3 regions of the Rhodococcus opacus B4 genome follow, and region 1 is predicted to be linked to each of the others. Evidence: riboswitches for the same ligand, from Rfam matches in the RefSeq annotation. Region 1 holds a riboswitch; each other region holds the start of a gene.
The links. Region 1 has a riboswitch for cobalamin ahead of ROP_RS21565 (CbtB domain-containing protein). Riboswitches for the same ligand answer to the same signal wherever they lie in the genome.

Region 1 (2,259 bases):
AGCACCGAACTGCGGAGACTGGGTGATGGTCGAGGGCTACTCACACGAGCTGAGCAGCTGCGGATTCTGGCCCGGCGGGGGCGTCGAAGGTGCGTTCTACGCGTACGCCTACCCGGAGCCGGACGGTTTCGCCGACTACCCGATCGGGCCGGACGGAGCGTTCTACAGCGCGGAGTTCCGGCAATTCCTGCTGCCGTACGAGGCCGTCCGCACCGCGGAGGATCCCGACGCGGCTCTGCTGAGGTTTCTGCACAGCACGTACGACGCGGCCGCCGAGCGTGGTGGCTGGGACCGGGCCGCCCTGGAGGCGGACCCGGCCCGTTGGGACAAGTCCCGCTGACCCGTGCAGGTCAGGCTGCGTTCGCCGCCGCGGGCGCCGTGGCCCGGGTGGCACGCTCGGTGAGGAACGCGAACACGAGTCCGAGAACCAGCCACAGCGTGGCCTGCGTCGCGAGCGACGACAGTCGGAACTGCCACAGCAGCACTGCGGGGAAGTCGTCGCCCACTTCGTTGATGGTGGGCAGCACGAGGTATCCGACGGTCGTCACCACGAGGAACACGGCAACCGGCGCGGCGATCCGCACCGACAGGAACTCCTGTGCGGCCACGGCCTTCGCCGCGAAGACGGACGCGACCACGGCGAGCAGGCCCAGCGCGACCGCGGCAAGCCACAGCCAGGTGCGCTGGTTGATCGTCTCGGGGTCTCCGACAGCGGGCGGGTTGGCCGGGTACTTGAAGAACGGCACCGCCTCGATTGCCAGCCAGCCGAACGCGGCCAGGGTCAGACCGAGCAACGGCCCCGACAGCGTCGTCACCCGACGTGCGTAATTCGCGACGACGGCGAAGATCGCTCCCAGTGCCAGCCCCGCGAGGGACGTGGCGAGGAACAGTCCGAAGCGCTGCCCGTCGCGGCTGACCAGGGCCTCTTCCTCGTCGTGCGAGTGCCCGGCAGGCTCGTCCGCCTGCGCGGCGTCATGCGAGTGGCCTTCGGGTTCGGCGGCGCTGTGCGACTCCTCGATCGCGATGGCCGCGTCGATGTGCGACTCACCGAGAACGAACGCGACGCCACCGGCCAGGATGCCTGCGATCAGGCCGGCCAGCAGACCGCGGATCAGGAGTTTCGTGAAGGAATCGGTCAGTGGCATGGCAGACCCAGGAGGTGGCGGCCGTCGTGCATCAATTCATGCATGTACATGCCACTGCGCGAGATCGCGCCCTGGTCGAATCCCACGAGGTAGAGAGCGAGCATCGCGAACAGAACGATCGCGAAAGAGATGACGGCGAGACGGGTCGTGTCGACCGACGAGCCGGGTGCGTAGGCGAGTGCCACAGTTCCTCCTGGGATTTCGCGTCCCCTAGGTCCAGGCGATGGCCGCAGTATCTGGCTGTCGAGGTGGTTCCCGTGAAGGACTACTCCGATTTACAGTGGCGCGACCGCTCCGGGATTGCACCGGATTCCTGCCGAACCATCGCATTGTCCTGCGAACTTTTGCACCCGGCGGGCCGTCGTGTCAATCCTTCCGCCCGGCCCCGCGCTCAGCTCTTGTTCGCCGCCGCGACGTCGAGCACGACCTCGAACTCCAGCAGCGAGGCCCCGGACGCCACCGGCTTCTTCCGCTCGCCCGCATGGGCCTCCCGGGCCGGACCGTCGCGCCACGCCGCGAAGGCCTCTTCGCTCTCCCACTGCGTGACGACGAAGTAGCGGTTCTCGCCCTGCACCGGACGCAGGAGCTGGAAACCGAGGAAGCCGGGAGAGTTCTCCACGGCGTGCGCGCGCGCCGCGAAGCGCTTCTCGAGTTCGGGGCCCGCACCCTCGGGGATTTCGATTGCGTTGATCTTCACCACTGCCATGCGGGCGAGGTTACTCCGCTAGCGTCGGAGTGGTGGCGGGTGAGAGTGCGTTGCACGACGAGGGTGGGACGGGACAGCCGATTCTGCTGCTGCACGGACTGATGGGCAGTGCCCGGACGTGGGGGCGGCACCTGCCGTGGCTGCGCGAGCACGGCCACGTCTTCACGTTCGACGCCGCGGGCCACGGCAGGCCCGCGCCGTCGCGGTTGACGACGGAAGCGTTCGTCGCCGACCTGTCCGCGGCGCTCGACCCCTTCACCGAGCCGTGGGTGGTGATCGGCCATTCGATGGGTGCCCTGCACGCGTGGTGCCTGGCGGCCGAGCACCCCGAGAAGGTATCGGCGCTCGTCCTCGAAGACATGGCCCCCGACTTCCGCGGCCGCACCGCCGACGACTGGGCGGCGATGA
Region 2 (2,259 bases), 2.2 Mb from region 1:
CACCGCGCGCCGACGACATCCGGATGCAGCGCCCGCGCGATCGTCTCCACCGATCGCACCAGACGCGGGCTCTCGAAGAAGTCGTCGAGCGGCACCACCACGAACCGGCCGGCTTTCACGGCCGGCGTCGTCGACATGATCGGGTGCGACTTCAGGAAGTCGATCTTCGCCTGCGCACTCGTCGTGCCGTAGTCGAGGACGACGATCGCCTCCGGCGCGCGTTCGCCGATGACCTCCCACGTGGACTTCGAATACGGCTTCTCGCCCTCGGCGAACAGGTTGGCCGCGCCCGCATGGTCCGCGATGAGCTGGCCGACACCCACACCGCCGATCGTCAGCGGGACGTCCTCGCCGGAATCGTAGAAGAACGTCGGAACCGGCGCGGCGCCTGCGATCTCGTCCCGCACGGCCTGCAGTCCGGACGTCACCCGGTCGCTGACGGCGCGCGCCTCGTCCGGAACACCGAGGATCTCACCGAGCTGGCCGTAGTCGCTGCGCAGCAGCCCGATGTCGGGGAAGCCCTGCCCGCAGTACTCGGAGAACAGGAAGGTCGGAATGCCCTGTTCCCCGAGGGACTCGCGTGATCGCCCCTCCTTCTCGTCGAACGCGCTGCGCATGCCGCCGACCACCAGGTCGGGGTCGAGGTCGAGGATCTGCTCCCGGGTCGGGTACTCCGTCGCGAGTTTCGGGATCTTCGCGAACTGTTCCGCGAACTCCGGCAGCGGGGTCGCGTCGCCGTACCCCGTGCCGACGATGCGATCGCCCGCCCCCATCTCGATCAGCACCTCGGTGACGTGATCGTTCATGCTGACGATGCGCTGGGGCGGCGCGTCGAACGTCTCCGTTCGCGCGCAGTTGGTGACGGACACCGGCTCGGCGAAAGATTCGGTGGAAGCGGTCTCCCCCACGGACTCCCCGCGTGAACATCCCGCGACCACCAGCGCGGCCACGGCGAACGTGACCAGGGCGGAACTTCGGAACGACTGACAGTACATGTAAACCTCATTGCGGCTCAGAGCCACGAATGAGAAGCCGGCAGACGCCCACGCGGAGGCGCGCCTGCGGGACTCCGCTTCGTAGACCACGACGAAAAGGATGTCGCACCACACGGCGGGTATTCGGGCTCGCCACCGAAATGCTCTGGTGGCCTACCGTTGCGGGTCAGCGCCGGATTCGGACCGGCTTCCCCCGTGCGTGTGGCTGCAAGTGCACTGCCGAGTATGCACGATTCGCCGGGACCCGCGTCACACCCCCACCGGTGATCCCTCGATCCGCACTACAGTCGGCAGTCGCAGCCGACCGCCCCCGACCACCCGGAGTTGACGCATGACACGTTGGGCCTCGACCGTTGTTTCACGCAAATGGTGGGTCCTGACCCTCGCCGTGTTCGCCGTTCTGGTGAGCGGTGCATGGGGCACCGGCGTGTTCGCGAAGCTCAGCTCGGGTGGATTCACCGACCCCGGTAGCGAATCCGCCGAGGTCGCGCGAATCGTCGAGGCGAATCTGGGTCCGCAGACCCCGGACATCATCGCCATCTACACCGCACCCGACGGGAAGACCCTCGACGACATCGGCCCCCAGGTCACCGCGAGTCTCGACCGGTTCGCCGCCGAGGTGCCGACGTATTCGGTGAACTCCTACTGGACCGCGGACGCGACGCGGAAGCAGTCGATGGTGTCGGGGGACGGCACCAAGGCGTCCGCAGCGATCACCGTCGACCCGGATGCCGGGATCACCGCCGCCACGTTCAACGATCTGCTCCCGAAGCTCGAGGTGGAGGGCGTCGACACCGAGTTCGCCGGAAACTCGGTGGTGGGTGTGGCGTTCAACAACCGGCTGCAGCAGGACCTGGTGCTGGCCGAGGCGATCGCGCTCCCGATCACTCTCGTGTTGCTGGTCTTCATCTTCGGCGGACTGGTCGCCGCCGCCGTACCGGTGTTCGTCGGGCTGCTCTCGATATTCAGTGCCCTCGCGACGCTGCGCCTGCTGACACTGTTCACCGACGTCAGTTCGTTCGCGATCAACGTGGCATCCCTGCTGGGCCTGGGGCTCGCGATCGACTACGGCCTGTTCATCGTCGGCCGTTTCCGCGAGGAACTCGAGTCCGGCGCCGACGTGGCCGAGGCGACCCGGCGCACAGTCCTGACCGCGGGCCGCACCGTGCTGTTCTCCGGTCTGCTTCTCGTGTGCGCGTTCTCGGGAATGCTGGTCTTTCCGCAGGACGTGATCAAGTCGCTCGGGTTCGGGGCGATGGCCGCG
Region 3 (2,259 bases), 1.4 Mb from region 1:
AGCGTGTAGGGGACGTGCAGCAGCGAGCAGGAGGTGGACACCGCCAGTGATCCGGTGCTGCCCAACGCGGTGCCGAGGGTGGTCAGCGCGTGCTCGAGGTCGGTGCGCCAGACGTTGCGACCGTCCACCACACCGGCGACGACATGCTTGCGGGTCAGCTCGGGAACCGCGGCGAGGGTGTCGGATCCGGCGACCAGATCGACCGCGATGCCCTCGACCCCGGTCGAGGCGAGCGCGGGCAGCGCGTCGCCGAGGCTGCCGAAGTACGACGCCAGCAGGATCGCGGGACGGGATTCGACGGCGGAGAGCTGGTCGTAGACGCGCTTGGCGGTGGCGATCTCCTGTGGGGTGCGGTCGGCGACCAGGGCCGGTTCGTCGATCTGCACCCACTCGGCGCCGGAGTCGTGGAGCCGGGTCAGCAGATCCGCATACAACGGCACCAGCTCGTCGATGCGCTCGAGCAGGGGTGCGTCCGAGCCGACGGTCTTCGACAGCAGCAGGAACGTCACCGGGCCCACGATCACCGGGCGGGCCGCGATGCCGAGTTCGAGCGCCTCACCGAGTTCGCCGATCACCTTCGACGCGTCCAGGGTGAACGTGGTGGAGGGGGCGATCTCGGGGACGAGGTAGTGGTAGTTGGTGTCGAACCACTTCGTCATCTCCAGCGGGGTGACGGTGTCGGTGCCGCGGGCGGCGGCGAAGTACCGGTCGAGGTCATTGCCGATGCCGGCGACTCGGTCGGGCAGGGCACCGAGCATCACGGCGGTGTCGAGGACCTGGTCGTAGTACGAGAACGTATTGACCGGGATCGAATCGAGCCCGGCATCGCGCAGGTCGGTCCAGTTTCGTCGGCGCAGGTCGGCGCCGACCTCGGTCAGGGCGGCGGCGTCGGCGCGGCCCGCCCAGTAGGCCTCGACGGCCTTCTTGAGTTCGCGGTTCGGACCGATGCGAGGTGATCCCAGTACGGTCGCGGTGAAGAGGGTGGTCACGGTGTTTCTCCAGTTACAGGCAGGGAAGGACCACCACCGGCAGAAACGAGTACACCTCTCGAGCCCGAGACAACGCATGCTGCGACACGAGAAGGCCTACACGCCCATTCCCCGAGGCGGTGGACCGTCGGGCACGGCGTGCCCGACACAGTCGGCAGGTCTTCGGACTCGTGGGCCCCCGGTGGCATCCACCGGACCTAGTGGCCGTCGCTTCCCAGGCAAATGCCCAGTGCATGATGACGGCGGTCGTTCCCACTCACCGCTGCGGGACAGTCCCGGATTCTCACCGGGTTCCCTCTCACACCCCGAAACCCCGGCAGGGATCCGCGGTGCTTCGACGCCCGGTGCGGTCTTCGGGGCTCCTCACGACCGAGCCGGGCGAACCAGCTGCACCGGTCAGCATAGGACACCACCCGCCCGGGTGGGACACCCCGCCGGACCCGCCTCGGGACGCCACCGATGCTCACCTTCCCGACCACTCCGCGCGTTCGCCCCGCAGGAACGCGGCCACCCCCGCCCGGAAATCGTCGCTCCCGTACGCGGCGCGGACCAGGTCCGCGGACTCCGGCAATACCGTGGTCCGGATTCGGCGCAGCACCTCACGGGTCGAGCACACCGTCAAGGGCGCGGCGGCGAGTAGGTCCCCGGTCACGACGGCCACCAGGTCGTCGAAGTGGTCGGGGACGGCGGTCTCGGCCACGAATCCGATCGACGCTGCCTCGGCGGCAGGCAGCATCCTGGCCCGCGCCACCATCGATGCCAGCCGGGCCGAGCCCAACCTGTCGGCGAGCAGCGCCAGCGGATACGCGGACAGCGCGTTGCCCAGGGTGCGGGCGATCGGCAATCCGAAATACGAGCGCGTGGTCGCGACCCGGACATCGCACGCCGCCGCGACGATCAACCCCGCACCCACACAAGGTCCGTCGATCACCGCCAACGTCGGCACCCGCACCCGTTCCAGGCGCGCGAGCACCGCCACGAACCGGTTCTCGTACTCCACCCCGTCCTCACCATCGGTGAAGGACCGGAAGTGCGCGATGTCGGAGCCGGCAGCGAATGCCCGGCCGGCACCGCGGACGACCAGCAACCGCACCGCCGGATCCACGTTCACCCGCTCACACACGCGACCGAGGTCTTCGTACATCTGCGGTGTCAGCGAGTTGAGCTTGCCCGGCCGGTTGAACGTGACCGTCACAACCGTGTCCGCCTCCTCGACGAGCAGATCCGGGACGGTGAACTCCGCGGCCACTTCTGCAGTGCCCGTCGTCAT

Region 2: another riboswitch for cobalamin. It lies ahead of ROP_RS31195 (ABC transporter substrate-binding protein); the one in region 1 lies ahead of ROP_RS21565 (CbtB domain-containing protein).
Region 3: another riboswitch for cobalamin. It lies ahead of metE (5-methyltetrahydropteroyltriglutamate--homocysteine S-methyltransferase); the one in region 1 lies ahead of ROP_RS21565 (CbtB domain-containing protein).

What each region holds. Positions count from the first base shown of each region.
Region 1 covers NC_012522.1:4,689,091-4,691,349, forward strand. The annotation lists gene ROP_RS21555 (DUF5996 family protein) at 1-340, shown strand, start outside; gene ROP_RS21560 (CbtA family protein) at 351-1,145, opposite strand; gene ROP_RS21565 (CbtB domain-containing protein) at 1,136-1,330, opposite strand; cobalamin riboswitch at 1,353-1,486, opposite strand; gene ROP_RS21570 (antibiotic biosynthesis monooxygenase family protein) at 1,537-1,851, opposite strand; gene ROP_RS21575 (alpha/beta fold hydrolase) at 1,884-2,259, shown strand, end outside.
Region 2 covers NC_012522.1:6,885,277-6,887,535, reverse strand. The annotation lists gene ROP_RS31195 (ABC transporter substrate-binding protein) at 1-995, opposite strand, end outside; gene ROP_RS31200 (FecCD family ABC transporter permease) at 1-3, opposite strand, end outside; cobalamin riboswitch at 1,092-1,234, opposite strand; gene ROP_RS31190 (MMPL family transporter) at 1,327-2,259, shown strand, end outside.
Region 3 covers NC_012522.1:3,270,426-3,272,684, reverse strand. The annotation lists gene metE (5-methyltetrahydropteroyltriglutamate--homocysteine S-methyltransferase) at 1-989, opposite strand, end outside; cobalamin riboswitch at 1,125-1,320, opposite strand; gene ROP_RS15040 (enoyl-CoA hydratase) at 1,453-2,259, opposite strand, start outside.